2 regions of the Phyllobacterium sp. CCNWLW109 genome follow, and region 2 is predicted to be linked to the other one. Evidence: predicted binding sites of a transcription regulator. Region 2 holds the regulator's gene; the other holds the start of a gene.
What was found. Region 2 encodes LexA, which represses DNA repair genes until DNA is damaged. Its sites were predicted from a motif close to TGTTCNNNNTGTGTTCNG; they were not measured.
Positions count from the first base shown of each region.

Region 1: a site for LexA is predicted at 4,477-4,494, ahead of uvrA (excinuclease ABC subunit UvrA). Genes of this name have one in related genera too.

Region 1 is NZ_JBBCBK010000006.1:30,963-46,862, reverse strand. It holds gene V9K92_RS21930 (P-II family nitrogen regulator) at 1-305, opposite strand, end outside; gene V9K92_RS21925 (DUF72 domain-containing protein) at 548-1,348, opposite strand; gene uvrA (excinuclease ABC subunit UvrA) at 1,401-4,322, opposite strand; gene V9K92_RS21915 (single-stranded DNA-binding protein) at 4,749-5,270, shown strand; gene V9K92_RS21910 (TetR/AcrR family transcriptional regulator) at 5,375-5,995, opposite strand; gene V9K92_RS21905 (NAD(P)H-dependent oxidoreductase) at 6,076-6,693, shown strand; gene V9K92_RS21900 (NAD(P)/FAD-dependent oxidoreductase) at 6,804-8,099, shown strand; gene V9K92_RS21895 (MarC family protein) at 8,121-8,750, opposite strand; gene gyrA (DNA gyrase subunit A) at 9,090-11,807, shown strand; gene coaD (pantetheine-phosphate adenylyltransferase) at 12,148-12,642, shown strand; gene V9K92_RS21880 (peptidylprolyl isomerase) at 12,656-13,234, shown strand; gene V9K92_RS21875 (peptidylprolyl isomerase) at 13,259-13,768, shown strand; gene queA (tRNA preQ1(34) S-adenosylmethionine ribosyltransferase-isomerase QueA) at 13,786-14,865, shown strand; gene tgt (tRNA guanosine(34) transglycosylase Tgt) at 14,862-15,900, shown strand, end outside.
Region 2 is NZ_JBBCBK010000004.1:896,649-912,548, reverse strand. It holds gene secG (preprotein translocase subunit SecG) at 1-283, opposite strand, end outside; gene tpiA (triose-phosphate isomerase) at 361-1,125, opposite strand; gene V9K92_RS19805 (SurA N-terminal domain-containing protein) at 1,287-3,176, shown strand; gene trpD (anthranilate phosphoribosyltransferase) at 3,190-4,209, shown strand; gene trpC (indole-3-glycerol phosphate synthase TrpC) at 4,212-5,027, shown strand; gene moaC (cyclic pyranopterin monophosphate synthase MoaC) at 5,024-5,524, shown strand; gene V9K92_RS19785 (molybdopterin molybdotransferase MoeA) at 5,525-6,733, shown strand; gene V9K92_RS19780 (Gfo/Idh/MocA family protein) at 6,725-7,783, opposite strand; gene V9K92_RS19775 (ThuA domain-containing protein) at 7,869-8,651, opposite strand; gene V9K92_RS19770 (ABC transporter ATP-binding protein) at 8,690-9,697, opposite strand; gene V9K92_RS19765 (ABC transporter permease subunit) at 9,725-10,552, opposite strand; gene V9K92_RS19760 (carbohydrate ABC transporter permease) at 10,552-11,499, opposite strand; gene V9K92_RS19755 (ABC transporter substrate-binding protein) at 11,612-12,874, opposite strand; gene V9K92_RS19750 (substrate-binding domain-containing protein) at 13,159-14,181, shown strand; gene lexA (transcriptional repressor LexA) at 14,334-15,050, shown strand; gene V9K92_RS19740 (ComEC/Rec2 family competence protein) at 15,158-15,900, opposite strand, start outside.

The DNA.
Region 1 (15,900 bases), on a different contig from region 2:
ATGCGAACGACTTCCTCGATATTCGAAACGAAGATTTTTCCGTCGCCGATGCGCCCGGTCTGCGCAGCCTTGCGAATTGCCTCTATTGCGGCTTCGACAGATTCATCGCCGAGAACGATTTCCACTTTAACCTTGGGCAAAAAGTCGACGACATATTCCGCGCCACGATACAATTCCGTGTGACCCTTTTGACGGCCAAAGCCCTTGGCTTCGGTGACCGTGATGCCTTGAAGCCCCACTTCCTGCAGTGCTTCTTTCACCTCGTCCAGCTTGAACGGCTTGATGATGGCTTCGATTTTCTTCATCAGAGATCGATCTCCCTATATAACCGGCGGGCCTATGCCCGCTTGCCCATCATAAAAGCATGAAGCGTGCCAATTCCATCGCTTTTGAAGAATATTCTTGAAATGGCAATTTTAATGCCGCTTTGGCAGAGGGAATTTTATTTCCCGTCGATGAATTGAACCATGAATGCACAAATCAGACCGTTGCGCAGCCTAAAAATTAGGCGAATTGCAACATTATTAGGCCGGGCAGGGGCGGCGACTTACTGGATTCGCCTTGTGAGCGCTTGCGCTGCCTGCGGAGCGCGCACTTTGCCTTCGTGGATGAAGTAAACGAACACATCACGAGGATGCTTCTGCGTCTTCTCGTTGGGAGCAGCCAAGGGAAGATCATCCGGCACCCCACCTTTGGCCCATAATTGCGCTCGCTCAGCCCACTTGTCCAATGCGTCAGTTGAATAAGCCGTTTCAATATTATCATCGCCTTTTTGAAGTCGTGCATAGACAAAATCGGACGTCACATCAGCGATCTCCGGATATTCAAAATGCTCGGCATAGACGATGGCCACGTTCTTCTTGCGTGCCAAGGCAATAAAATCAGGATCGATAAAAGATGGATTGCGCACTTCAACCGCGTGCCGCAAATGCAAGCCCGCTTCCTTTCGGGGAAGGAGGTCGAGAAAAGCGCCGAAATCCTCAATATCAAACTTTTTTGTCGGCGCAAACTGCCAGATAAGCGGTCCTAAACGGTCACCAAGTTCTGCAAGTCCCGATTTGATAAATCGCTCCATGGACTCTCCAGCCTCCGCCAGCACCTTTCGATTGGTGACAAAACGATTTCCTTTAACGGAGAAAATGAAACCATCCGGCACCTGGCCAGCCCATTTGGCGAAGGTCTCCGGTTTTTGCGTGCCGTAATAGGTGCTGTTGATTTCTATCGTCTGGAGATGCTGTCCTGCATAATTAAGCTCCTTGGCCTTTGAAAGACCTTCCGGGTAGAAGGTCCCGCGCCAAGGTTCAAATATCCAGCCGCCGATGCCCGCCCGAATAGTTCCTGCAGTCATAGTTTCCTCCCTGACCGTATCCAGACCAACGCCACGACATCTCTGCAAGCAGCTATTCCGCCGCTGCTTGCACCCTATGTCCCGGACGGCGCCGCAAAAGCTCCTTCAGGAATTGACCCGTATAAGAACGCTCGACATCGACAATATCCTCAGGACGACCAACCGCTACGATTTCACCGCCGCCGTCGCCGCCTTCCGGACCAAGATCGATCACCCAATCAGCGGTCTTGATGACTTCGAGATTATGCTCGATCACGACCACCGTATTGCCTTGATCCACAAGCTCATGCAAAACTTCAAGAAGCTTGGCTACATCATGGAAATGCAAGCCTGTTGTCGGCTCATCAAGAATATAAAGCGTTCTGCCAGTTGCCTTGCGGGACAGTTCCTTGGCGAGTTTGATTCGTTGCGCCTCACCGCCGGAAAGCGTGTTTGCCTGTTGCCCGACATGAATATAACCGAGGCCGACCTTCGCCAATGTTTGCAACTTATCGCGAACGGCAGGAACGGCGGCGAAAAACTCCGCGCCCTCTTCAACAGTCATATCGAGCACATCAGCGATTGATTTGCCCTTGAACAGAACTTCCAGCGTTTCGCGATTATAGCGCTTGCCATGGCATACGTCGCACGTGACATAGACATCCGGCAGGAAGTGCATCTCAATCTTGATGACGCCATCGCCCTGACAGGCTTCACAGCGCCCGCCTTTGACGTTGAACGAAAAACGACCCGGCTGATAGCCACGCGCCTTGGCTTCAGGCAAACCCGCAAACCAGTCACGGATTGGAGTAAACGCACCCGTATAAGTTGCCGGATTGGACCGGGGTGTACGTCCGATTGGCGATTGATCGATATCGATGACTTTGTCGAGGAATTCCAGACCATCAATATGGTCGTGCTCCGCAGGATGCTCGCGGGAGCCCATGATCCGGCGTGAGGCGGCCTTGAATAATGTCTCGATAAGGAAGGTGGATTTTCCGCCACCCGACACGCCGGTTACAGCGGTGAAAGTGCCAAGCGGAATTTCTGCCGAGACATTTTTCAGATTATTGCCACGCGCGCCGACAACTTTAATCCGTTTCTTATTGACCTTGCGGCGTTCTGCCGGCACGGCCACCTCGATTTCGCCTGACAAATATTTGCCCGTCAAGGATTTCGGGCTGGCCATAATGTCCGCTGGACTGCCTTCGGCGATTATCTGACCACCGTGAATACCGGCGGCCGGACCGATATCGACGACATAATCTGCGGTCAAAATCGCATCCTCGTCGTGCTCCACAACGATAACCGTATTTCCGAGATCCCGCAGATGACGCAAAGTCTTCAGCAACTGCTCATTGTCGCGTTGATGCAGGCCAATGGATGGCTCGTCCAGAACATAGAGAACACCAGTCAGACCGGAACCGATCTGCGATGCAAGGCGGATACGCTGGCTTTCACCACCGGAAAGAGTGCCCGAATTGCGTGAAAGCGCCAGGTAGTCCAGGCCGACATCATTCAGGAAGCGCAGACGCTCGCGAATTTCCTTAAGAATGCGCGCAGCGATTTCTGTCTGTTTCTCATTGAAGCTTTTATCAATATCGCTGAACCAGGCATCCGCATGACGAATGGATTTTTCAGTAATCTGGCCGATATGCAGACCGCCAATTTTTACCGCGAGAGCCTCGGGTTTCAGGCGGTAACCCTTGCAAGCGGGGCAGGGCGTGCCAGACATGAAACGTTCGATCTCTTCGCGCGACCATGCTGAATCCGTCTCTTTCCAGCGGCGTTCCAAATTGGGAATGACACCCTCGAAAGATTTTGTTGTGCGATATGATCGCAAACCATCATCATAGGAGAAGGCAATTTCACGGCTGCCAGTGCCGTAAAGTATGGCTTCGCGCGCCTCTTCATTCAAATCACGCCAGCGATCTGCGAGCTTGAAACCGTAGGCTTCGCCCAGCGCCTGCAATGTTTGGCTGTAATAAGGAGAACTCGATTTTGCCCAAGGCGCAATTGCACCATTCTTAAGCGTCAGGGCCTCGTCAGGAATGATCATCGTCGGATCAATCGCCTTTTGAGTACCCAGGCCATCGCAGGTCGGGCAGGCACCGAAGGGATTATTGAACGAGAAAAGGCGCGGTTCAATCTCCGAAATGGTGAAGCCCGAAACAGGACAGGCGAATTTTTCCGAAAACATGATGCGTTCATGTGTTTCGTTCTTGGATTTATTGGCTGATTCACTTGAGGTTTCATCAGCAGGCAGCGGCTTATCCGCAAATTCTGCGACAGCGATACCATCTGCAAGCTTCAGGCAGGTCTCGAGGCTATCGGCAAGACGTGCGGAAATATCAGGTCGGACGACGATGCGGTCAACCACAACGTCGATATCATGCTTGTACTTCTTATCGAGTGCCGGAACATCGGCAATTTCATAAAAAATACCATCGACCTTCACGCGCTGAAAACCGCGTTTCTGCAGATCCGCAAGCTCCTTGCGATACTCCCCCTTACGCCCGCGTACTATGGGCGCAAGGATGAATAGACGGGCGCCTTCCTCGAGCGCCATGACACGATCCACCATTTGGCTGACGGTCTGGCTTTCGATAGGCAAGCCTGTTGCCGGTGAATAAGGGACACCGACACGCGCATAAAGCAGGCGCAAATAGTCGTAAATCTCGGTGACTGTACCCACAGTTGAGCGGGGGTTGCGGCTGGTTGTCTTTTGCTCAATCGAAATTGCCGGAGAAAGACCGTCAATTTGATCCACGTCTGGTTTCTGCATCATCTCCAGAAACTGCCGGGCATAGGCCGACAGGCTTTCGACATAGCGTCTTTGGCCTTCTGCATAGATCGTATCGAAGGCGAGCGAAGACTTGCCCGAACCCGAAAGGCCGGTCATGACAATCAGCTTGTCGCGCGGCAAATCAAGATCGATATTTTTCAAATTATGTTCGCGCGCGCCGCGAATGGAAATGTACTTCTGATCGCTCATGTCGGTTCGCCTTTAAGAGGGCATGCTGTTATGGGGAATTGTTCTTTAAGAGAACAGTTCCCTTTATCTAGTGCTTCATGGATAATTTACGAGGCCGGACTTTATCAACCATCCTGAATCACCATAGCCATGTTGACATTATTAGAGCAAGTGTTAGAACAAAGAAAGAACAAATAATATTGACAGCGGCCTTCGCCATATCCGGATGTATACGGCTGCGAATTGATTGTAAAAGGACGCTTTGAGCTGAGATAGTCGGCTGCATGATCAAAAAATGTCTCCTGACAAATCTGGCAGGAGAGTGATCGCAGCAGACGATGCCGATATGAGGTGTATATTGTGGATAGTGGCAATCAATTGCCCGCCACGTCCATGGCTTCTGTATGATAGGCAAAATTTAAAATTGGAATTTGTGGAGTTTTGAACATGGCAGGCAGTGTCAACAAGGTCATTTTGGTAGGAAATCTTGGCGCTGATCCAGAAGTCCGGCGGCTCGGTTCAGGCGATCCCGTCGTGAATCTACGTATTGCGACCTCGGAAAGCTGGCGCGACAAGAATAGCGGCGAACGCAAGGAAAAGACCGAGTGGCACAGCGTCGTCATTTTCAATGACAATCTCGCAAAAGTTGCCGAGCAGTACCTTAAGAAGGGTATGAAGGTTTATCTGGAAGGCGCGCTTCAGACCCGTAAATGGCAGGACCAGACGGGCAATGATCGTTATTCCACCGAAGTCGTACTGCAAAAATTCCGTGGTGAACTACAGATGCTGGATTCACGCGGAGAAGGTGCGGGAGCTGGCGGCGGTCGGTCCTTCGAGAGCAATTCCGGGCGCGGACAGATGAGCGACGATCGTGGCGGCTCCGACTTTGGCCGGTCCAATGCAGGCGGATCCTCAAGCTCGAGCGGCGGTAATTTCTCACGCGATCTCGATGATGAAATCCCGTTCTGAGTTGAGTTCAAAAGACCGGACTTGATCGTATTCTCATTATTATGCAGGCATCGGGTAGTCCAAGACTGCCCGATGTTTGTTTTTAGATGAGAAAACAACTGCTCCTAGTTTCCGGAGCGCTTCACCATTGAAATAATGATTTCATAGAGCTCATCTTTTGCCTGAGCAGGAGCGATATCCTCGTTTACTGCAGCATTTGACAAGCCTTCTGCAGCTCCGAGCATTCCCCACAGCCCAGCCGATGAAACACCTTCTGCGCCGGTAAACGCATTTAACAGATGCCTGCACTTTTCTATGAACACGGCCTCGAAGTCGTGCTTTATCTTATCAAGTTCCGGCGAGCCTTTTAATGCGGCAGTGATGCCGGGAATTTCGCGTCCCTGTGTAAGAACGCAATCAACATAAGACGAGGCGATCACTTTGGCGACGTCGGTAAGATTGGGTGCGGCACGCTCAAGCGCCGCATCCATTATAACGGTCTGACGCGCATCGAACTCTTTGAAAAGGGCCGCGAGAAGTCCTGGCCTTGTGCCGAAATGGTCATAGACAACGGGCTTTGTAACACCTGACAACTCAGCCAGGCGACCAAGCGTCAAAGCTTCCGTACCTTCGTCACGAATTAATTTCCATGAAACATCCAGTAATTGCCGCTGGCGCGCCTCGCGGGAAAGACGCTGGCGGGGAGATGTTTGAGATGAGGAGTTTTTTGAAACTGAGCTTGACATCACTATATACCAAAAGTAACTTACTAAAAGTATATAAGGTTTCGGCCGGTTCCACAATCTCTAATCATGGAGTTATCGACATGCATGCGCTCATTGTTACATCGCACCCAGAATCCAAATCACTGACCAACAGCATCGCGTTAAAGATTGGCGAAGGCCTGTCGCAGAGCGGCTCCCATACATTTGAGATCGCAGACCTTGCTGCAGAGGGTTTTGATCCGCGATTTAGCCAGGCAGATATTGCTTCCCACAAACGACGTGCCAAGACGCCGCCGGATGTAGCGGCCGAGCAAGCACGGATAGACCGGGCAGACAGCTTGGTACTCGTATTTCCGGTCTATTGGTGGTCAATGCCGGGCTTGCTCAAGGGCTGGATCGACCGTGTTTTCTCGAATGGTTGGGCATATGACGACAATTTCGAAGGGAAGCTGTCGAAAAAGCTTGGCGATCTTCAAATCCATCTCGTCGGCATAGGTGGCGCAGACGCGAGGACTTATGAGAAACATGGCTATGATATCGCTATGGAAAGACAGATCGATCACGGGATTTTCGATTATTGCGGGGCTCGTGTCATATCATCGACACGGCTGATGGAGGCAGATTCGCGAGACCCGCTTCAACATTTCAATACTGCTCGCAATATTGGTGCGTCCCTTTTCGATAAGCACATGCAGGTCAAGCCAACAGTGGCAGCCTGAAGCGGCTCACTGGGACCAATACATAACGCATTGCTGTCCGGCGTTTGACGCAATTGTCGTGGAAAGGCTGGTCTGTTAGACCAGTCGCGATAGTGCATCGGAGCCCGGTTATGACACAAGTCGAAACACCAGTTGCATCTCGTCATCGCCTCGTGATCGTCGGCGCAGGTTTTGGTGGTCTGGTCACAGTTCAAAACCTTCGCAATGTCGATATCGATGTGACGCTGATCGATCAGCGCAATCACCACCTGTTTCAGCCGCTGCTTTATCAAGTCGCAACCTCAACGCTGGCGACCTCCGAAATTGCCTGGCCGATCCGGCATCTTTTGCGCAAATTCAAGAATGTGAAGACACTGCTGGGAACAGTCGATGGGGTTGATACCGCCTCAAAAACTGTTTCGACGCTCGACGGCGAGGTGATTGCCTATGACACGCTCGTCTTGGCTACTGGTGCGCGGCACGCATATTTTGGTCACGATGACTGGGAACCCTATGCTCCTGGATTGAAGACGCTCGAAGATGCGACGATGATCCGCCGGCGTATTCTCACGGCATTCGAAAAAGCTGAACGCGAACCTGACCCGGCAAAGCGCCAGGAACTTCTCACGTTCGTAATCATAGGCGGCGGACCAACCGGAGTGGAAATTGCCGGAACCTTGGCTGACTTGTCACGTGATACATTGAAGGGTGATTTTCGCGTAATTGATCCAGCCACAGCCCGCGTGGTGCTTATCGAAGGCGGTCCGCGTGTTCTCGGCGCATTTAACGAGGATCTTTCTGCCTATGCGCAACGGGCGCTCGAGAAGCTCGGCGTTGTCGTGCATGTCGGCAATCCGGTAACCGAATGTCATGCAGACGGCGTCGAATTTGCAGGACATTCCCTGCGCGCAAAAACAATCATCTGGGCAGCAGGCGTTCAGGCGTCGCCAGCCGCCAAATGGTTGAATGCGCAGGCAGACCGGGCAGGGCGCCTTGCCGTTAATCCTGACCTGACCGCACCAGGTCACCCCGAAATTTTTGTCATTGGCGACACCGCAACGGTGGCAAATGGCGATAAGGGCACTGTTCCGGGAATAGCACCTGCGGCTAAGCAACAAGGTGCGCATGTTGCGAAAATCATCAAGGCGCGCCTTGCTGGCGATACTGCGACGAAGCCTTTCCGGTATCGACATTCAGGCGATCTGGCAACGATAGGCAAGCGGGCTGCGGTGACAGATTTCGGATTCATAAAGTTGAAGGGCTACCCCGCATGGTGGTTGTGGGGACTGGCGCACATCTATTTTTTGATAGGCGTGCGCAACCGGCTCGCCGTTGCATTAAGCTGGCTATGGATATCGTTCACCGGCGCACGCAGTGCCCGCCTGATCACTCAGCGGGAAGCTGCGGAAGAAGACAAGCCGCTATAGTGGTTGGCTCGGGCTATTTGATCAGGTCGTAATGAACGTCTTGATGCCATCTGCAACGAACTGCACTGCCAGCGCGGCAAGGATCACGCCCAGCAAGCGTGTCAGGATCGAACGTCCCGTTTCTCCCAAAAAACGATCAACACGTTCCGCAACGAAAAAGACGAGATAAGCCGAGGCAATACATACGAGAATAACGCCAATAAGGGCGATACGCGAAGCTGGAGTGGCCATCGTTCCGGCCAACAGGATCGTTGCCGATATGGCTCCGGGGCCTGCAATAAGTGGTATTGCCAAAGGAAAGGCTGCAATATTTCGAATGTGATCCTTGGTGATTGCGACGGCGGCGCTCTTTTCCTTGCGATCCTGACGTTTTTCGAAAATCATTTCAAAGGCAATCCAGAACAAGAGCAGGCCACCGGCAATGCGGAAAGCTCCGAGCGTTATGCCGAAAAGCGCCAATATTTGCGCGCCTGCAATTGCAAAAACCGTGAGTACAATGAACGCTGTAAGGCTGGCGCGCAACGCAACCTGGCCGCGTTCCTTCCTGTTCATGCCCTGAGTAAGGGCGAGGAAAAGCGGAGCAAGCCCCGGCGGATCAATCGTTACCATGAGGGTAACGAGCGCATTTAGAATTGTGTCATATAATGCCACGATTTTGCTTTTCTTTTCTGATTAATGCCATGCAAGCCCATGGCTGTCCCCGCCTTAACTTACCGGATTTGCTGTTCAGCGTCGATAAAGATGAAAATCCTTATGCAACTTTTTCACTGCATGAGAAACTCCATTTTATGTTCTTGATTTTAAAGGGTTTTCATCTGTGCATTACCGACGTGTTAATTGGCATTTGGTTTGGAAAGCCGCTATAAGATCAAAGATTGATTCTATTCGAAAGATGAGTGCCTCGTGTCTGATTTAACTCCACCTCCTGGCCCAGAAGACGACAAGACCGGACCTGGCTCCGGTATTGAAGCCATTTCCATCATCGAGGAGATGCAGCGTTCCTATCTCGATTATGCAATGAGCGTGATCGTCAGCCGTGCGCTACCTGATGTGCGCGACGGCTTGAAGCCTGTTCATCGCCGTATTCTTCATGCGATGAATGAAATGGGCCTCTCCTGGAACAGGTCTTATCGTAAGTCCGCCGGTGTTGTCGGTGAAGTGATGGGTAAATACCATCCTCATGGCGATGCTTCGATTTATGATGCGCTTGTGCGCATGGCGCAGGATTGGTCGCTGCGCGACCCGCTCGTGGATGGGCAAGGAAACTTCGGTTCCATCGATGGTGATAGCCCGGCTGCGATGCGATATACCGAATGCCGTCTTGAAAAAGTTACGGAGTCTTTGCTCTCCGATATCGACAAAGAAACTGTCGACTTCCAGGACAATTATGATGGCCGCGAGCAAGAGCCAACGGTTCTGCCGGCGCGCTTCCCCAATCTGCTCGTCAATGGCTCCGGCGGTATTGCCGTTGGCATGGCGACAAACATACCCCCGCACAATCTGACTGAAGTCATCAATGGTTGCGTTGCCTTGATCGACAATCCGGCAATCGACCTGCCGGAAATGATGGAATATATCCCCGGTCCAGATTTCCCGACTGGCGGTTTGATCCTCGGCCGCTCCGGTATCATATCGGCCTATAGCACCGGGCGTGGTTCTATCTTGATGCGCGGCAAGGTTGCCATCGAGAGCATGCGCGGCGATCGCGAAGCGATCATCATTACCGAAGTGCCTTTTCAGGTGAACAAGGCGACGATGATCGAGAAGATGGCCGATCTTGTCCGTGAAAAGCGGATTGAAGGCATCTCGGACATCCGGGATGAGTCGGATCGTGACGGCTATCGCGTTGTGGTTGAGTTGAAGCGTGACGCGGTTGCCGATGTCATCGTGAACCAGCTTTACCGCTTTACCCCACTGCAATCCTCGTTTGGTGCCAATATGGTGGCATTGAATGGCGGCAAGCCCGGGCTTTTGAACCTGCTCGATATATTGCGCGCTTTTGTCAGCTTCCGCGAGGAAGTGGTCAGCCGCCGTACTAAATTCCTGCTGCGCAAGGCTCGCGACCGTGCACACGTATTGGTTGGTCTTGCCATTGCTGTGGCGAATATTGACGAAATCATCGCGCTCATCCGGAAAGCTCCAGATCCAGCGACTGCACGCGATCAGTTGATGGAGCGTCGTTGGCCAGCCAATGATGTTGCGCCTTTGATCACATTGATCGCCGATCCTCGTCACAAGTTGAATGATGACAGCACATATAATCTGTCAGAAGAGCAGGCCCGAGCCATTCTTGATCTGCGCTTGCAGAGGCTGACAGCTCTCGGACGCGATGAAATCGCTGATGAATTGAATAAGATCGGTGTTGAAATCGCCGATTATCTTGAAATTCTCGCCTCACGTACCCGCATCATGGGCATCGTCAAGGACGAACTTATCGCCATTCGTGATGAGTTTGGAACGCCCCGTCGCTCTGTGCTGACGGAGGGCGGCGCAGATATGGATGATGAAGACCTTATCGCCCGCGAAGATATGGTGGTTACGGTAAGTCACGCCGGATATATCAAGCGCGTGCCACTCGCCACCTATCGCGCCCAGCGTCGTGGTGGCAAAGGCCGCTCCGGTGTTTCGATGAAGGACGAAGATTTTGTAACACGGCTTTTCGTCGCCAATACGCACACGCCTATGCTGTTCTTCTCGTCACGCGGCATTGTCTATAAGGAAAAGGTCTGGCGCTTGCCAATTGGCACGCCGCAATCGCGCGGCAAGGCCCTGATCAATATGCTGCCGCTCGAACAGGGCGAGCGCATTACGACGATCATGCCACTGCCCGAGGATGAAGCCAGCTGGGCAAATCTCGATGTCATGTTCGCGACGACACGCGGCACGGTTCGTCGCAACAAGTTGTCAGACTTTGTTCAGGTCAATCGCAACGGTAAAATTGCGATGAAGTTGGAAGAAGAAGGCGATGAAATTCTCAGCGTCGATACATGCAACGAGTTTGATGACGTGCTGCTGACAGCTGCTGGCGGACAGTGCATACGCTTCCCGGTAACCGATGTTCGTGTGTTTGTCGGTCGCAACTCCATTGGTGTGCGCGGTATTACCCTCGCACCGGGAGACAAGATCATTTCCATGGCAATTCTTGGCCATGTGGATGCAAGTCCGGCAGAGCGTTCGACTTACCTGAAGCAGGCGGCAGCGGAGCGCCGGGCGCAAGGTGCTGATGATGTTGAGGAAATCGCACTGGTCGGCGAAGAGGCAACTGAACTGACTAGCCTTTCGGCTGAACGCTATGCAGAACTTCGCGATCGTGAACAGACAGTGTTGACGGTCAGTGAGTTTGGATATGGCAAGCGCTCATCATCTTATGAGTTCCGCGTTTCGGGCCGCGGAGGCAAGGGGATTCGCGCCACCGATACGTCAAAGACGGATGAAATTGGTAAGCTGGTAGCTTTGTTCCCGATCGCAGCAGCGGATCAAATCTTGCTGGTTTCCGATCGCGGTCAGCTCATTCGGGTCCCCGTAAACGGCATTCGAATTGCCGGACGGTCCACAAAGGGCGTCACCATTTTCAATACTGCCGATGGTGAAAAGGTCGTTTCAGTGGAGCGTATCTCTGAAACCGAGTCCGAAGACATTGAGGACGAGGGGACGGTCGGAGAAGAAGTGGTTACACCAACGTCAGATCAGGGTGCCAACGAAGAATAATAGGCGACAACCTAGTTATCGCGTACGTGATAAACACCAAAGCGGGAGGTTCTTAACGGAGCTTCCCGCTTTTTGTTTTCTTCAACAATCATAATGATAGCGGACACTACCATTGCAATCATCATGGCAATACTCAGAAGAATAAACATTGGTCTTCCCTTCGGGATCATTACAGTTCATTTCATGGTTAACAACGCAGTAACTATGAAATGGTTTCACCATTTGGGTTCACGCATAGTTGAAAGGGGATGAATGCTTACTGATCTGCTTGTTCATTCCCTGTTCAGGGCAATTGGTTCGGGCCATTGAAACCCCTTGGCAAAACCGCTAGTAAGCGCTCATGACGATAGCAATCTATGCCGGATCATTCGATCCCATCACCAATGGCCATATGGATGTCTTGCAAGGATCGCTGAGACTTGCCGACGAAGTGTTCGTTGCCATAGGTATTCATCCGGGTAAGGCACCATTATTTTCGTTTGAAGAGCGAATGGACTTGATTAAACAGGTTGCTCTCGATGTACTGGGCAAGGATGGTGCCAGGATCAAGGTCGTAGCATTCGATGGGCTGCTTATTGATGCTGCCCGCAAACACAAGGCTTCGCTGATGGTGCGGGGCCTGCGTGACGGCACTGATCTCGACTACGAAATGCAGATGGCTGGCATGAATGGCAAGATGGCACCGGAACTGCAAACTGTGTTTCTACCCGCTGATCCATCGGTCCGCACAATTACTGCCACATTGGTCCGCCAGATTGCGTCCATGGGCGGCGACGTCCGGCACTTTGTTCCCGCGCTTGTCGCTGATGCGCTCAAGACTAAATTCAAATCCTGATCTGGAGTCTTTCATGTCCGTATTCCGCACAGCATTGCTTGTTGCTGCCGTTACGTCTCTATCTTTTGCTACTGCAAACTCGAGTTGGGCTGACGATGCCAACACAATGACGATCAAACTCAAGGATGGTGACGTCAAAGTGGAGCTTCTTCCCAATCTTGCGCCAAAACATGTTGAGCAGATCAAGGCGCTCGCCAAAGAAGGTGCTTATAATAATGTCGTGTTCCACCGTGTGATTCCAGGTTTCATGGCCCAGACCGGTGATGTTCAGTATGGCAATACCGAAAAGGGATACAACCAGGCAGCTGCCGGTACTGGCGGTTCAACCCGCCCGGATATTCCAGCGGAATTCTCCAAGGAGCCGTTTGTTCGGGGCGTGGTGGGTATGGCCCGCTCGCAAAATCCAAACTCCGCAAACTCGCAGTTTTTCATCATGTTCACCGAATATCCATCGCTCAATGGCCAGTACACGGTCGTCGGCAAGGTGACGAGCGGCATGGAAGCCGTGGACAAAATCAAGAAGGGTTCTGAGGCGGATAATGGTTCTGTCGATAACCCCGACAAGATGCTCAAGGTCACAGTTGGCCAATAATTACTAACAAGGAGATTGCCTGAAATGGCTTATAAAGACCCAGAAAATACCATCCTGCTGGAAACAACAAAGGGTAATGTTGTTATCGAACTGTATCCAGATCTTGCTCCTGGACATGTCGAGCGCATCAAGGAATTGGCACGCGAAGGCGCTTATGATGGCGTTGTATTCCACCGCGTGATCGACGGTTTCATGGCGCAAACCGGCGATGTCAAGTTCGGCAAGCAGGGCGGCAGCTCGTTCAATCCATCGCGTGCCGGTATGGGCGGTTCGGATAAGCCAGACTTGAAGGCCGAATTCTCCAACGCCAATCATGGTCGTGGCGCTTGCTCGATGGCTCGTTCCCAGAACCCGAATTCAGCCAATTCGCAATTCTTCATCTGCTTTGATGATGCTGCTTTCCTCAATCGTCAGTATACGGTTTGGGGTCAGGTCATTGAAGGCATGGACAATGTAGACAAGATCAAGCGCGGCGAGCCAGTGCAGGATCCTGACTCAATCGTTTCCATGCGCGTCGCAGCCGACGCTGAATAAGGCATTGTTTATCTATCATGCGTGTTGATCTTTTCGATTTCGACCTGCCGGAAGACAACATTGCATTGAGACCAGCAGAGCCGCGCGATTCAGCGCGGCTTTTGCTTGTGAAGAATGATGGTTCCGAATTTCAGGACAGCAGCGTGCGCAACCTTGGGGATTTTCTTCGGGAAGGCGATGCTCTGGTATTCAATGATACCAAAGTGATACCCGCTCAACTTGAAGGGTTTCGTGAACGGGAGGGTGTGAAAGCACAAATAAGCGCGACGCTGCATATGCGGGTCGGGCCTGATCGCTGGAAGGCCTTTCTGCGACCGGCAAAGCGCATCAAGCAAGGCGAGCGTATCGATTTCGGACATGGCAATAATGCCTGCCTGCTCGGTTCGTTACAGGCGACTGTCGCCGAAAAAGGTGATGCTGGCGAAGCATTGCTCGTGTTTGATTTCAGTGGCGCTGATCTTGATCAAGCCATTGCCGCGGTGGGGCACATTCCCTTGCCGCCTTATATTGCCTCCAAACGCGCGGAAGATGAGCGGGACCAGGCAGACTACCAGACTGTTTATGCCCGTGAAGAAGGCGCTGTTGCTGCCCCGACTGCCGGACTGCATTTTACCCCGGAGTTGCTGGCGGAACTGAAAACGCGCGGGATTGAAGAACATTTTGTCACTTTGCATGTTGGCGCGGGGACTTTTCTGCCGGTTAAAGCCGATGATACGGCCGATCATAAGATGCATGCAGAGATTGGCACGGTCGATGCGGCAACTGCAGAGGCATTGAATGCCGTAAGAGCGCGGGGCGGGCGTATTGTTGCTGTTGGCACGACATCATTACGCTTGCTTGAAAGTGCGACGGATGTTGACGGAACCATAAAGGCTTGGTCCGGGCCGACCGACATATTCATTACCCCCGGCTATCAGTTTCGTGCAGTGGACATGCTGATGACCAATTTTCACCTGCCGCGCTCGACCCTGTTCATGCTTGTTTCGGCATTCAGCGGGTTTGAACGCATGCATGCCGCTTATGACTATGCGATCAAAAACCGCTATCGCTTCTATTCCTATGGTGACGCAAGCCTGTTATGGCGATCGGCATCATGACAAGCGAAAACTTTGAATTCAAATTGATAGCAACTGACGGCAAAGCCCGGCGTGGTGAAATCATCATGCCGCGCGGTACCGTTCGTACACCTGCCTTCATGCCTGTTGGTACGGCGGGAACTGTCAAAGCCATGTATATGGATCAGGTGCGGGATCTCGGCGCCGATATTATTCTGGGCAATACCTATCATTTGATGCTGCGTCCGGGCGCGGAACGTGTCGCCAAACTCGGCGGGCTTCATGATTTCGCTCGTTGGCCCGGTCCCATTCTCACTGATTCCGGCGGTTTTCAGGTTATGTCGCTGGCGCAACTGCGCAAGCTTGACGAGAAGGGCGTTACCTTCCGGTCACATATAGATGGCCGCGCCTATGAAATGACACCTGAGCGCTCGATTGAAATTCAGGGATTGCTGGATTCAGATATTCAGATGCAGTTGGATGAGTGCGTTGCGCTGCCTTCCACGCCAAAAGATATTCAACGCGCCATGGAGCTTTCGTTGCGTTGGGCAGAACGATGCCAAATTGCGTTTGGTACTCAGCCGGGAAAGGCAATGTTTGGCATTGTGCAAGGTGGTGACGTACCGGATCTGCGTATTCGCTCGGCGCAAGCTCTCAAATCTATGGACTTGAAGGGCTATGCAGTTGGCGGATTGGCGGTTGGCGAACCGCAGGAAGTCATGCTCGATATGCTGGACGTGACTTGCCCCGAGCTGCCATCAGAAAAGCCCCGCTACCTGATGGGTGTTGGTACGCCTGATGACATTTTGAAGTCGGTCGCGCGCGGTATTGATATGTTCGATTGCGTAATGCCGACCAGGGCAGGGCGGCACGGGCTGGCCTTTACCCGGCGAGGTAAAGTCAATCTGCGCAATGCGCGCCACGCGGATGACCCCCGTCCGCTTGACGAAGAGTCGACGTGCCCGGCAGCACGGGATTATAGCCGCGCCTACCTTCACCATCTCGTCAAATCAGGTGAAGCGCTCGGTGGAATGTTGCTGACATGGAATAATCTTGCCTATTACCAGCAACTCATGC
Region 2 (15,900 bases):
GCTGACCGGCAGGCTGACTGCCTGTCGTCGTCGGAATACGATTGAGAATGTCAGTGGGCGTTTCGCTATAGCGCGAAAGAATGCCGAGCGCCAAGGAAGTGATAAAGAACCCTGTTGCCAGGATGGCTGTTGCGCGGGTCAGCACGTTTGCAGCACCCCGTGCCGTCATCAAACCGGACCCGCCACCAATACCCAGACCACCGCCTTCGGAACGCTGCACGAGCACAACCCCAACGAGGGCAAGTACTATCAGAAGATGAATCACAATAAGGACGGTTTGCATGGGTATTTTCTGCTTCTCAAGTGTCGGACGCGGCTCTTTACACCGTATCGGTCGATAAACCAAGCCCGGTTTTACGCTTAGAGCGAATGATATGCTTCACAGATGGCTAGAAAGTCCGGTGCTTTCAAGCTCGCACCACCCACAAGTGCGCCATCGACATTCTCTATACCAAGAAGTTCAACAGCATTGGATGGTTTTACCGACCCGCCATAGAGGATGCGCATTACCTTGCCCTCATCACCAAAGCGATCGCTTAATGCCACCCGAATAGATGCATGGACTTCACGCACGTCTTCGGCGGTCGGTGTCAGTCCGGTTCCGATTGCCCAGACGGGCTCGTAGGCGACAATCGTATTTCCGGCGGTGGCATTATCGGGAACTGACCCAGCAAGTTGCGTCGCGATGATTTCCAGCGTCGAACCTGCTTTGCGCTGCAACTCGGTTTCTCCGATGCAAATAATGGCAGTAAGACCAGCTTCCCAGCCAGCGCGCGCCTTGGCATTGACGATGGCATCGGTCTCGCCATGGTCGGTGCGGCGCTCCGAGTGACCGACGATGACGTGCGATGCTCCCGCGTCTTTCAGCATGCTGGCAGCAATATCGCCTGTATGAGCGCCAGACTGCTTTGCGTGGCAGTCCTGACCACCAATGCTCAACTTCTCACCCTCTACGGATTGCGCAGCTCGCCAGACAAGCGTTGCAGGCACGCAAATGAGAGCATCTATTTTTTCGCCGATTGCCGAGTTGGGACGATTAATGATCACGCGAAGTTCATCAAGCTGATCTCCCATGCCATTCATTTTCCAGTTGCCGGCGACGAGAGGGCGAATATTGGGGGTCATCTTCTCTTCCTTAAGTCACGAAAGTCATGGTTTGGGCGATTTTCTGAAGTCTTTGATTGCCTGACTAGCAAATTCACTTGATAAAGCAATCGACACAAGCTTTGCATCACGCTATTCCCGCTAGGATTCAACTGCGTTTCGTTTAATACGGTGACTTTAATATGCTCGACTCCCTCCGCAATGTTGCCCAGACCTGGGTAGCCAAGTTGCTTCTCGCTCTTCTCGGACTCAGCTTTATAGGCTGGGGCGCGTCGAGCACCCTGCTTGGCGCCATTAACGGCAATGCTGCCATCAAGGCGGGAGATTCCGAAGTATCGCCCCTCGATTACCGCTTGGCTTATGACCGCGAGCTTGCGTCATTGTCGCAACGCTTTGGTCAACGGCTGACACGCGAACAGGCTGATGCCATCGGCATTAGCAATCAGGTCCAGGGGCGGCTTGTTGCCGGCGCCTTGCTTGATGAGCAGGCCCGCAAGATGTCTTTGGGTCTGTCAAAAGACCGTTTGGCCCAGCTTGCAGCCGAAGATCCCGCATTTCGGGGCGCAAACGGACAGTTCAGCAGCGCACAGTTTGACGCCGTTCTGCGCAATGCTGGCATGACGCCGCAAAACTATCTGGACAATAGCGCCCAGGTTGCACGCCGCCAACAGATCGTCGAGGCTGTCGCAGACGGGATCAAGGCTCCAGAAACGCTGGTTAAAGCCATCGCTATTTACAAAGGCGAATCGCGCACCATTGAATATGTAGCTATGCCGAAAAACTTCGTCTCAAGCGTTGCCGACCCAAGTGATGCGGACCTGAAGACATATTTCGAAGCCAACAAAGAAGTCTATGGCGCGCCGCAATACCGCAAGGTCAGCTACGTCAAACTTGAGGCCTCGGATATTGCAAACCCGGCAACGGTAACGCCTGAAGAGATAAAGGCAGAGTACGAAAAGAACATTGCCCGCTACTCCACACCGGAAACGCGCACTATCGAACAGCTGTCATTTGCCGACGAAGCTGCCGCGAAAGCCGGATTGGAAAAACTTAAAACAGGCATGAGCTTCGAGGATTTGGTCAAGGCCGAAGGCAAGAGCATGAATGATGTGCATCTTGGCACATTCCCGAAAAGTGCCCTGCCCGACCAATCCATCGCCGAGCCGATCTCCGCGCTTCAAGCCAATGGCGTAAGCGACGTATTGAAGGGAACGTTTGGTCCTGTGATTGTTCGCGTCACTGCGGTCACACCTGAAGTAGTCAAGCAGCTTCCTGAAGTTGAAAAAGAAATTCGTGAGAATATTGCCCTTGTACAGGCGACAAATGCCGTAGCGGATGTCCATGACGCCTACGAAAATGCGCGCGCTGATGGCCAGACCATGGCGGAAGCTGCCGCAGCTCAAAACCTGAAGGTGGTAACGATCGATGCGGTGGACCAGAATGGTCGCTCGCCCGACGAAAAAGACGTTCCAAACTTGCCGTTTGATGAAAACCAGATGGCCGCAATTTTCCAGGCTGATGTCGGTTTTGACAATGAGCCGTTCAGCCTCGGCACGAATGCCTATCTCTGGTACGATGTCGACAGCGTAACGCCAGCCCGTGAACGGCCATTGGACGAAGTTAAAGCCAAGGTCATCGAGCATTGGAAGACAGCCGAACTTGAAAAACAGCTGAATGCGAAAGCTGAGGAAGTTCGCAAGCGCGTTGCGGATGGAACGTCACTCGACGACATTGCCACTGAGTTCAAATTCACCAAGGAAACCAAGCGGGGGATTACGCGCGAAAGCAAGGATGCTGACCTCGGTGAAGGTGGCGTAGATTCTGTTTTCGATGGCCCTCAGGGCTTGGTTGGAATGAGTGAATCGGCAAGCGATGGATCGAAGTTGATCTTTAAGGTTACCGAGGCAATCGAACCCGCCAATGTCGGTCCTGAATCTCTTACAGCCGCGGAGAAAGATGCATTTGGTTCGCGTCTTGCAGATGATCTCCTCGACCAGTTGATAGCGCAATTGCAGACCGTCTATCCGGTGACAGTCAACAAGACAGTCATCGATCAGGCGCTCGCCCGGTAAGAATGTGTGAATAATGGCTGAGCTAAAGCGTTTCATTGGTATTGCCGCTTCCGGCAACGCACTTTCCCAAGACGAGGCGGTTGAAGCTTTCGACATCATGATGTCGGGACAGGCTACCCCGGCCCAGATTGGTGCGCTGCTGATGGCTTTGCGTGTTCGCGGTGAAAACATTGATGAGATCACAGGCGCCGTTGCTGCCATGCGCTCGAAGATGCTCAAGGTTGCCACTTCCGTCGACGCGATTGATATTGTTGGCACCGGCGGTGATCAGTCAGGGTCCTACAACGTTTCGACATGTGCTGCCTTCGTCGCTGCAGGAGCCGGGGTGCCGGTCGCAAAACATGGCAACCGGGCGTTATCATCCCGATCAGGGGCCGCCGATACTCTAGCGGCGCTTGGTATCAACATCGAAATTGGTCCAGAACTCATAGCAACCTGCATTGAGCAGGCGGGGATTGGCTTCATGTTTGCGCCCATGCATCATCCGGCGATGAAGCATGTTGGCCCTGCGCGCGTTGAGCTTGGAACACGTACTATTTTCAACCTTTTGGGCCCGTTGACAAATCCGGCAGGCGTAAAACGTCAATTGGTTGGCGTCTACGCACCCGAATGGGTCGAGCCAATTGCGCATGTGCTAAAAAATCTCGGCTCTCAGTCGGTTTGGGTGGTGCATGGCGACGGTCTGGATGAAATCACCACCGCAGGGGTGACGAAGGTCGCCGCGCTCGAAAACGGTACAATCCGCACTTTCGAAATTGAACCGGAAACGTTTGGTCTAAGGCGGGTCGACCCCCAGGACTTGAAAGGCGGAACAGCCGATGAGAATGCTGTTTCCTTGCTTTCCGTGCTGGATGGGGCACATGGCGCCTATCGCGATATCACACTGTTCAACGCCGGTGCAGGACTTGTAATAGCCGGAGCTGTAAACGATCTGAAGGCTGGTATTGAGATGGCCGCTCATTCCATTGACAGCGGCGCGGCGCGAAATGTGCTAAAAAATCTCGTCCAAGTGTCAAACAGCAGGGTTGCCTGACCATGGTAGATATTCTTCGCAAGATTGAGGCCTATAAGCGCGAGGAAATCGCAGCCGCAAAGGCCACCGCGTCGCTGGAAGATCTCAAAGCCTATATCGCCGATCAAGATAGCTGCCGTGGCTTTCTCGATGCTCTGAAGTCGAAACGCGCCAAGGGCGAATTTGCCCTGATTGCCGAAATTAAAAAGGCTAGCCCATCCAAGGGCTTGATCCGGGCAGACTTTGATCCGCCTGCTTTGGCAAAAGCCTATGAACTTGGCGGTGCAGCATGTCTTTCGGTTTTGACCGATGGCCCATCATTTCAAGGTGCGCCGGAATTCTTGAAGACAGCACGTGCTGCGGTGAAGCTCCCTGCCCTGCGTAAAGATTTTCTCTTCGATACCTACCAGGTCTATGAAGCGCGGAGCTGGGGTGCTGATTGCATTTTGATCATTATGGCCAGCGTGACTGACGATCTGGCGATTGCGCTTGAAGAAACTGCGTTCTCGCTCGGTATGGACGTACTTGTCGAGGTTCATGACGAAGCAGAGATGGAGCGCGCGCTGAAACTATCCTCGCCGCTTCTGGGTATCAACAATCGCAATCTGCGCACCTTTGAAGTTGATCTGGCTGTATCAGAAAGACTGGCTGCCATGGTGCCGGACTCTAAATTCCTTGTCAGCGAAAGTGGCGTGTTCACTCATGACGATTGTCGGCGGTTGGCACAATCCAATATCGGCTCATTCCTCGTTGGCGAAAGCCTGATGCGTCAAGTCGACGTAACAGCTGCAACCAAATCACTTCTATTCGGCAATACATCGCAAACGGATGCCGCATGACGCCCTCCAAACTGTCCCATCTCGATGCGACAGGCGCAGCCAATATGGTGGATGTTGGCGACAAGACTGAAACCGTGCGTCTGGCAACAGCTGAGGGGTTTGTTTCCATGCTCCCAGAGACGCTAAAGCTTATCCAGACCGGCAATGCCGCCAAAGGCGATGTTATCGGCACCGCACGCATCGCTGGCATCATGGCCGCCAAGAAGACGCACGAACTCATCCCGCTATGCCATCCACTGCTGTTGAGCAAAATATCGATCGATATTGAAGCCGATGAGACATTGCCCGGTCTGCACGTCACTGCGACCGTTAAATTGACGGGCAAGACGGGTGTTGAGATGGAGGCTCTAACCGCTGTTTCCGTGGCCTGTCTGACGATTTATGACATGGCAAAAGCCGTGGACAAAGGCATGAATATTCAAAACATTCGGCTCTTGCAGAAAACCGGCGGAAAATCCGGCGATTGGTCTGCCAATATTGCTGCCAGCGAGCGTTAAATGGCTGGACTCCTCCCCGTTGATGAAGCCCTGTCGCGCATCGTCGGTGCCGCTGTCAGAACAGATGCGGAAACAGTTCCGCTAAGCGAAGCCGGGGCGCGTGTTCTGGCTGAAGACCTTTACGCGAAACGACAACAACCGCCCTTCGCCGCATCGGCGATGGATGGCTATGCTGTTCGCGCTGCTGATATTGCAAACGTCCCCGTCAACTTGAAACTGATTGGCCAATCTGCAGCGGGTCATGCCTTTCAAGGTTCGTTGGGCGTTGGAGAGGCTGTTCGAATTTTCACCGGCGCGCCCGTTCCTGCTGGTGCTGATAGCGTGGTAATTCAGGAAAATACCATTGCCCACGGCTCCCAAGTCGAAATCAAAGAGACGATTACCCTCGGCAAAAATATTCGCAAGGCGGGACTGGATTTTCAGGAAGGTGATCTGCTGTTGAAAAATGGCCGGACGCTCGATCCTTCGGCCCTTGCACTGGCTGCCGCAGCAAATTATCCCGCAGTGCGGGTATATCGGCAACCAAAAGTTGCAGTTCTTGCAACCGGCGATGAATTGGTGAATCCCGGCGAAGTCTTCCGGCCCGACCAGATCATTGCCTCAAACACTTTTGGTCTGGCCGAAATCATACGCCAGGCAGGTGGTTTGCCTATTGATCTTGGCATAGCAGAAGACCGACTGGAAGCTTTGAGCGAGGCTGTAGACCGCGCCGTGGTAGCTCAAGCGGATATTCTAGTAACGCTCGGCGGCGCATCCGTTGGTGATCATGATCTGGTTCAGCCTGCTTTAGCTGCCAAGGGCATGAAACTCGATTTCTGGAAGATTGCTTTGCGCCCCGGCAAGCCACTCATGTTCGGGCGATTGAACGACATGAATATTCTGGGCCTGCCGGGTAATCCCGTATCCAGCTTGATATGCGGTCACATCTTCCTGGTACCGCTGATCCGCGCGATGCTTGGGCTGGAGCACCACCCCAACCTGCGTGCAGCAGTTTTGGGTCGTGACATGGACACGAATGATCAACGTCAGGACTATGTGCGCGCCACGCTTGCACGAAATGCCGACGGCACGCTCACAGCCACGCCTTTTCCCTTGCAGGATTCGTCAATGCTGAAGTTTTTGAGCGATGCCGAATGCCTTATCATCCGCGAACCACATGCCCCCGCCCTCAGGGCCGGAACCATGTGCAAGGTGATGTTGCTACGCTGAGTTTTCTTCAAGCTGATGTTCCTTGCGATCGATCTCCGTGATCGTGGCAAGGTCTATTGCTTTTTGCAATTTTGCGGCGTGGCGGAATGACGGCTCTAATGTTCTGCCCTGTCCAACCGCTTCAACGAAACGCTGATAATTTGTTGAGACCGGCTCGACATCAAGTTCTTTCCACGTTGCAGCTTCGACATCGTCGCCAAGGCAAACCATCAATTTTGAGCCATCATGCCGATGCTGGATTTCCAGCGATCCCTTGTCGCCATAGACCCGCAACCTCAATTCATTGACATGGCCCGTTGCCCAACGGCTTGAATGCACGACGCCCAGCGCGCCGTTTGTGAAGCTGACTGTCATGGTAAAGCTGTCGTTCGCATCAAGATCATATTCGCCGATTCTGTTGCCGTCAGCCTTGTCGAAGGCTTTCAACCGGCAGAATATTTCGTCAATTTCTGTGTCGGTGGCATAAACCACAAAGTCCAGAATATGGACGCCAACGTCGCCCAGAGTTCCGTTTGAGCCGTGCTTTTTCGACAGCCGCCAAAGCCAACGACTTTCAGTGCGCCATTCGCCCCACATTTTCGCAACAAGCCAGCTTTGCAGATATGAAGCCTCGACATGCTTGACCTGCCCGATCTGACCGCTGGTCACGAGTTTGCGAGCAGCCTGCAACTGCGCGACATTGCGATAGGTCAAGTTGACCATACCGACCAGATGCGCCGCTTCCGCCGTCTGAGCCATCTCCATCGCGTCCTGATGGTTCACGGCCAGAGGCTTTTCACAGAAAACATGCTTGCCAGCCCTTAGGCATTGCATAGTGGTTGCATAGTGAATGTTGTCGGGCGTGATATTGGCAACCGAATCAAAATCACCCCATGCAAGCGCGTCATCGAGCGATGTGAAGGCCCGCTCAATATTGTATTTTTCGCGGAACGCTTCGACACTATTGATGTTCACGTCGACAGCACCCGCAAGTGTCACCCCCTCAATTTCAGAGAAATTCTTTGCATGGGCATTGGCCATGCTGCCGGTTCCTAGGATCAATAAACGCATGCTTGCGGTCCTTTAAACGCGCGCTGCACTCCCCGAGTGCAAGCGCCGCGATCGATATTCATCATCTCTAATCGTACTTGGAGGTCTAGCGGAAGCCTTCTTCGCCAGCCTCGTGCAAACTTCCACCCCGAGCCTTGATAGGCTCCAGAGCCTTCTCTACAGGCACATTCGGAGCATCCGTAATGTGCGGGAACCGATTGGAATTATATGCCCAATTGACGGCATTTCTTAAGATCAGGCCCACTGTCTCATCATGATAGGTAGGATAGGTTTCATGACCAGGACGGAAGTAGAAAACGTTACCCGCGCCCTTGCGATAGGTCAGTCCCGAGCGGAAAACTTCGCCACCCTGAAACCATGACACGAAAACTGTTTCCAGAGGTTCTGGAACCGAAAACGGTTCGCCATACATTTCCTCATTCTCGAGCTCGAAATAGGCTGGCAACCCCTTGGCAATCGGATGTCCTGGATTGACCACCCAAAGACGCTCGCGTTCCCCTGCCTCACGCCAGTTCAGGGCGCAAGGTGATCCCATCAGACGCTTGAAAATCTTGGAAAAGTGCCCGGAGTGAAGAACAATAAGGCCCATTCCCTCCCAAACACGCTTTGCAACACGCTCTACGATTTCATCGGCAACATCGCCGTGAGCGCGATGGCCCCACCAGACCAAAACGTCCGTCTCTTCAAGTGCCTTGTCGGTCAAGCCATGTTCGGGTTCCTGCAACGTCGTGGTCTTCACACTGATATTGGCATCCTTGCCAATCAATTTGGCTATCTGGTTGTGCATACCTTCCGGATAGATGTCGGCAACGGTCTTGTTGATATGCTCGTGAACGTTTTCACCCCAGACGAGCGTACGAATCGGCATGATTATTTCCTTACTTTATGCTGTGTGCTGCTTTTGCTTCATGCCCGGGCCGGGTAGCCCGATTGGTCGAAGCGGTGAACATTGTCGTTGATGGGCGAAACATGGAGAAGATCCCCCGGCTGCCGGCTTGGCTTCCCGTCCTGACGAACGACAAGCGGTTCCTTTGCGCCAATATCGATATAGAGATAGCTTTCAGAACCGAGATTTTCAGAATGGATGAGCTTTCCAGCCCAAGTGCCAGCCTTTTCCCGAACTTCAAGATGCTCCGGACGCACCCCAAGCGTGTGCGCCTTATAGGCATCGGCGAATTTTTCAGTCAGGAAGTTCATCTTTGGAGATCCTATAAATCCGGCAACGAAAGTCGATTGCGGTTTCTCATATAGCTCCATCGGCGTACCGACCTGCTCCACATTGCCATCACGCAATACACAGATGCGATCAGCCAACGTCATGGCTTCCACCTGATCATGCGTGACGTAGATCATCGTCGTCTCATGCATTTTCGCGTGGAGCTTGGCGATTTCAAGACGCGTTTGCACCCGCAATGCGGCATCGAGGTTCGAAAGCGGCTCATCGAAGAGAAATACTTTCGGATCTCGCACGATCGCCCGGCCAATGGCGACGCGCTGCCTTTGCCCTCCTGAGAGTTGTTTGGGCAATCTGTCGAGGTAATCGGTGATTTGCAGCATTTCCGCCGCCTCGTTCACCCGGCGCTTGATTTCGTCCGCGCCACCCTTTGCCAGCTTCAGCCCGAAAGCCATGTTGTCGTAAACAGTCATATGCGGATAAAGCGCATAGGATTGGAACACCATGGCGATGCCGCGCTGCGATGGAGTGAGGCTGTTTACAACCTTCTCGTCGAAAGCCAGCGTGCCGGAGGTGATGTCTTCAAGCCCTGCGATCAAGCGAAGGAGCGTCGATTTTCCGCAGCCGGACGGCCCCACGAAAACCATGAACTCGCAAGGATTGATTTCGAGATCCACGCCCTTGATCACATCAAAGGTACCGAAGGATTTGCGTACATTGTTCAAACGAATAACTGTCATTTTTGAAACTCCCCTGAGCGCAAGGCTCTAGCCTTTGACGCCGCCGGCGGTGAGACCGGAAATGATCTTGCGTTGGAAAATAAGCACTAGAACCACCAGCGGTACCGTCACGATGACGGACGCAGCCATGATCAGACCCCACGGTACCTCGTGAGCACTGGCGCCGGATAGAAGTGCAATGATGACGGGAACCGTTCGCGTTTCCGTGGACGATGTAAACGTCAAGGCAAACAGAAACTCATTCCAAGCAGCGATGAATGCCAGAAGGCCTGTTGTTACCAGCGCTGGCCACATGAGCGGCAGGAATACTTTGGTGATGATCACCCAAGGCGTGGCACCATCAACAATAGCTGCCTCCTCGATTTCAATCGGCAGATCGCGCATGAATGTGGTGAGCACCCACACGGTAAAAGGCAATGTGAAGATCGTGTACGAGAAGATCAGACCCCACAATGTATTATAAAGCCCGAGGAGACGGATAACCTCAAACAGCCCCGCCAGCACTGCAATCTGCGGAAACATGGAAACCGAAAGAATTGTCAGCAATAGAAGCGAGCGGCCACGAAACCGCACACGCGCCAAAGCGAAGGCTGCCGTAACCGCCATAAGCAGCGACAAGGCTACAACGAGGCCGGAGACAATAAGCGAATTCAGAAGATTGCGGGGAAAGCTGCCCGCTTCGATAACACTGACATAATTGGCCAGGGAAAATGACGTCGGCCAATATTCAATCGTGAAAAGCGCACTGCCCGTTTTGAAGCTCGTGATGATCGCGTAGTAAAATGGGAACACCGCAAACAGGACAATGAGCACCACAAGCGCATAAAATGCTGTATTCTTGATAGCTACGGGCATCAGCGATCTCCCCCATCCAGCCGAACTCGGCCGACCCAGATTGCGACAATGGTCATGAGAGCAATAACGACGAAAAGCAGCGTCGATTGCGCCGAGCCATAGGCAAACTTGTCGAATTCAATGAGATTTTCGCGGGCCAGCACCGACATGGTTTTCGTCTGAGCACTGTTTGGCGTCAGGACATAAATCAGGTCAAAAATACGCATGGCATCAAGCAGCCGGAAGATGATTGCGACCATCAGCGCCGGTTTGACGAGAGGGAGCGTTATACGGAAGAACTGCTTTACGGGATGGACGCCGTCAATCTTGGCAGCCTCGTAAACATCGTTCGGAACCATTTGCAGACCTGCAAGGATCAGAAGCGCCATAAAAGGTGTGGTCTTCCATACATCCACGATCAACACGGCGATCATTGCCGTATCGGAACTTGCGGTCCATGCGATTGGATTGTCGATAAAGCCAAGGCGCATGAAAAGGTCATTGAGAATGCCGAACTGATCGTTCAGCATCCAGCCCCACATGCGGGCAGAGACGATAGTCGGTATCGCCCAAGGTATAAGAATTGCTGCGCGGACAATGCCCCTGCCCTTGAATTCGGCGTTCAGCACGAGGGCGATAATCATTCCGAAAAAGGCTTCAAGCGCCACTGAAATGACGGCAAAGCGTACTGTGTTCCAGACTGCATTCCACCATGCTGGATCGACGAGCAGGCCGGAATAAAGCGTGCGCCCGCTTTTCAGCTGGACCCATGAAAGATAGTTCTTGAATCCCACCCATTTAGCTTCCCCCATATTTGTGAGCGAAGCATCAGTGAAGGAAAAATAGATGGTTCGGATCAATGGCCAGCCAGCCACGATTGCTAAAGCAATGATCATCGGTATGAGGAAAAGCTGAGCCGAGCGGGATCGCTGGCGTAACAGATCTGATCGCAATGCTGTTGAGGTCATGTTTGAATTCCTGCCCAGGAAAAACATCGGGATGTGAACTCAGGCAGTCGGTGCGAGCGGGTTGTCAGGAGGCCTCCAACCGCTCGCACCGTGCCCTTATGCTGGCAGAAAACTACCAGCTACCTCCCTGAAGCTCGGCGATCTTGGCTTCAAGTACTTCAATGTTTTCAGCGGCGGTGCCATTTCCGGACAATGTGTCGTGAACAGCACTCCAGAACATTGAGGAGACTTCGTTATACTTGACCTTTGTCGGAGCAGACGGTCGTGGAACAGCCGTTTCAAAAACCGGCTTCCACAATGGGATCAAAGGCTGCGCCGCAGCGATATCCTTGTCATCGTAGAGCGATTTGATGGTCGGCAAATGAGAAATATTGATTGCCATTTCCTTTTGCTGCTTTTCATCTGCCAGGAACAAAGCAAGCTTTATGGCCTCATCCGGTGATTTGGAATATTTTGAAACAGCCACATTCCAACCGCCCAGCGTTGCGGCAGATTTCTCGCCCTCTTTTCCCACGGGCAGCGGCGCAACATCGAACTTACCTTTGACGGCGCTGTCAGCGCCTTGGCTCAATGAATAAGCGTAAGGCCAATTCCTCATGAAGACGGAATTGCCTGTCTGCCAGACCCCGCGGGACTCTTCTTCCTTATAGGCCAGCGCACCCTTTGGCGATATGGTGTCTATCCAGCCTTTGGCACGATCAATCGCAGCAACCGCCTCCGGATTATTGACCGAGATCGTACCGTCAGCCTCAACAATCTGGCCGCCGCCGGATGATTTTATCCATTCCAATGCATTACAGGTTAAACCCTCATAGGCATTTCCCTGAAACACAAATCCGAACATTCCCTTGTTTCCGGCTTGGCGCTCGCCATCCTGCACTTCCTTGGCGGTCGCAGCCATCTCATCCCATGTCTTGGGAACCGGCTTCTTGTACTTTTCGAGTAGATCCTTGCGATAATAAAGTGCTGGCGCATCTGTGTATAATGGCAGGGCAACCAATTTGCCGTCCACTGTCTGGCTTTCAATGATCGACGGGAAATGCTGGTCGACCACGCCTTTTGCCGCTTCGGTCAGATCGAGAAATTGCTCTGATAGCTGAGGCGCCCAAACCACATCGGTCTTATAGACATCGATATCCGAGTTTCCGGCTGCAAGCCAAAGGCGATACTGACCGAAATTGTCAGAACTGCTTGATGGCATCGCCACAATGGAAACCTTGTTGCCCGTTTCTTTTTCAAAGCGGTCAAGCTGCTTGCGCAACTCGGCATTTTCATTGCCGGTCGAGCTGTAAACAATAGAAAGATTGGCTGCATAGGCACCTGAAGACAACAGCGCTGTAAGCAGGATGCCCGCCAAAACTGAACTCTTTTTCATAAATCCTCCCAGAAATATTTGATGGATCAACCCATGCCGGACGGCACTCAATCCCCAGTTGACGATCCTCCTCAAGCACATCAGATAGTGAAATTAACCTATCCAAAGCGCTTTGGATAAAAGGTGTCAAAACGCAAAACGAATGTCAATAAATAGTTTATGAACGCCATTAATCAGGCAAATAAAATTGTGCAGATCATTTAAAGCGCTTTGAAGTATGATTATATTACGAAGGCAAAGACATCGAACGACGCAGATAGGAATACAGTTTTGGACCGTCCGGCATGAAGCTGAAAGAACTCGCTGAAAAGCTCAACCTCTCCCAGACGACCGTTAGCCGCGCGCTGAACGGTTATCCGGAAGTGAATGAGGCTACGCGCGAGCGCGTCAATAAAGCGGCATTGAAATTTGGCTATAGTGCGAATGCAAATGCCCGGCGGCTTGCCATGGGCCGTGTCGGTGCTATCGGCCTGGTTATCCCCGCAGATTCCAGCCAGCGATTTGGGCCTCATACCGCGGAATTTCTTGCCGGTTTGGCGGAGCGCCTTTCCCGGGACGAGATTGATTTTCTGCTCAGTCCCATTGTCGATAATGACGAGATTTCGGTTTATAAGCGCCTGATTTCGAGCAAACGGGTTGATGCGATCATCGTCTCCGGGCCTGTTTTGGTCGATGAGCGCGTATCCATGCTGATCGATGCAAACTTTCCTTTTGTTCTGCATGGCCGTACGAACATAGACAGGCCCCATGCCTGGCTGGATATCGACAATCAGGGCGCATTCTATCAGGCCGCAAGCCACCTCCTCGACCTTGGACATCGGCATATAGCCATGATTGACGGGTTAAGAGGGTTTACGTTCTCTGAGCATCGCGAGCTCGGATATCGCCAAGCGCTAAGCGAACGCGGCGTCGAAATCGACCCGCGCTTCATCGTACACGACTACTTCTCTGATGAAATCGGCTTTCGTGAAACGCAACGGCTGCTTTCATGCACTCCGCAACCGACAGCAATCATTGCAGGATCAATGATGACCGCTTTGGGCGTGTCACGTGCAGTTCGCAACAAGGGTTATCAGTTGGGCAAACAAGTATCGCTCATCACCCATGACGATGTCTTTCCATATCTCAATGCCAGCAACATGGTTCCATCCATGACCACCACACGATCATCAATGCGCTCCGCCGCCACGAGAATCGCTGAAATGCTCGTGCGCGTCCTTGATGGCGAACCCGTGGACAATATTCATGAATTATGGCCCGTGGAACTCACATTACGCCAGTCGAGCGGTCCTCCGATAGGCGGATAGGCCCATATTTTGCGTCATTCCATCTGATTTTCAGAGTAATTGGGCATATAGGGCTGGTTTATACCAGATATTAATCCTTGTGGAACACAACTGGAACATATAGTGTTTGTTCTGGTTTTGTTTTTCCGATTCCACACTTAAGGATCGCCCCTATGCTGACGCGCAAACAACATGAACTTCTGCTCTTCATACATGAACGGTTGAAGGAAACGGGCATTCCCCCTTCTTTTGATGAAATGAAGGACGCACTTGATCTCGCATCCAAATCCGGCATTCATCGCCTGATTACCGCACTGGAGGAGCGAGGATTTATTCGTCGGCTAGCAAATAGGGCACGGGCGCTGGAAGTGCTTCGCCTGCCCGACTCGATTGCGCCGGGTCTGAACGCGCAACGCAAATTTTCTCCGAGCGTTATTGAAGGCAGTTTGGGACGAAATGTTGCGCCGCCTCGCCCGCAAGCAAGCACTGCCGATATTGTTGCTGCCAACATGATCAGCATTCCTGTTATGGGACGTATCGCTGCCGGTGTGCCGATCGCTGCAATTCAAAACCAGACTCACATGCTCAATCTCCCGCCCGATATGATCGGCAGCGGTGAGCATTATGCGCTTGAGGTCAAAGGTGACTCCATGATCGAAGCGGGTATTTTTGACGGCGACACTGTTGTTATCAAGCGCGGAGATACCGCGAGCCCCGGTGAAATCGTTGTGGCACTCGTGGATGATGAAGAAGCAACGTTGAAGCGTTTTCGCCGAAAAGGTGCATCCATTGCTCTCGAAGCAGCAAACCCCGCCTATGAAACCCGCATCTTTGGACCGGACCGCGTTCAGGTACAGGGCAAGCTGGTCGGTCTGATACGCAGATATTGATGGCGTTTACGCTTCGCTGGACGGTGTGCTTTTGTTCGTAGGCTCCATTCGAACAGCCACAGAATGGCAGCTAGCGAAAAATGTTTAGGACTACCATAAACGCCGAACTACATTTTCTTGCCTGTATCCGGTGGTTTCTTGGATAGTTGCCGCTCTTCAAGATTGCGCGCGGCGCGGGAATAGATGCGGTAATTATTCCAAGGGCGGTTGGGCGTGCCAATCGCATATTTTATATCAACCGAATTCAGGCGTTGAGAAAGCTCTTGTTTTGCCAAATCGGTGCCAACTGGTGTGGAATCGGCTTCGACAGAGTCAGATTGTGGAGCATCAAACCTGATCTCCGCAGCGCCTTTGAGCGCCAGCATTTGCGATGAAAGCAACAATTTTCCAGCATTTGGACAATTTGCAGCCCTCGCGGCAAAAGCCAAAATGATGATATCCCCTTCTAGGCATGCATCTGCTGTTCTTGTTGCATCATCGGTATAGGCAACGATTAATCCTCCCGGCTCCCGGGCAGTGCAAAGCTTATTGTTACATTCGAACTGAACGCCGCTTGCAACATCGCCTTTCATTGCCGGCTTAATAATCTGCCCGGCCCTATACCCCAACTGCCAATTATCGAGGCTGAAGGCGCTGCCTGCTTGTTTATTGATCGCCAGATGGTCGTCGTCCGTTCTTAACGCGACCAGTTTTCCGTCTTCTGAGACCATAATCGCAGGATAGGATGCCCGTCCCGTCAAACCAATTGCCAATGCTACCAATGGCAAGGCAAGCAGGCGCAACCACGTTGAAAGAAATAGAAGAAGCAAAAGCCCTATCGCCATAAGAATAAGCGAAGTTTCGGACATCA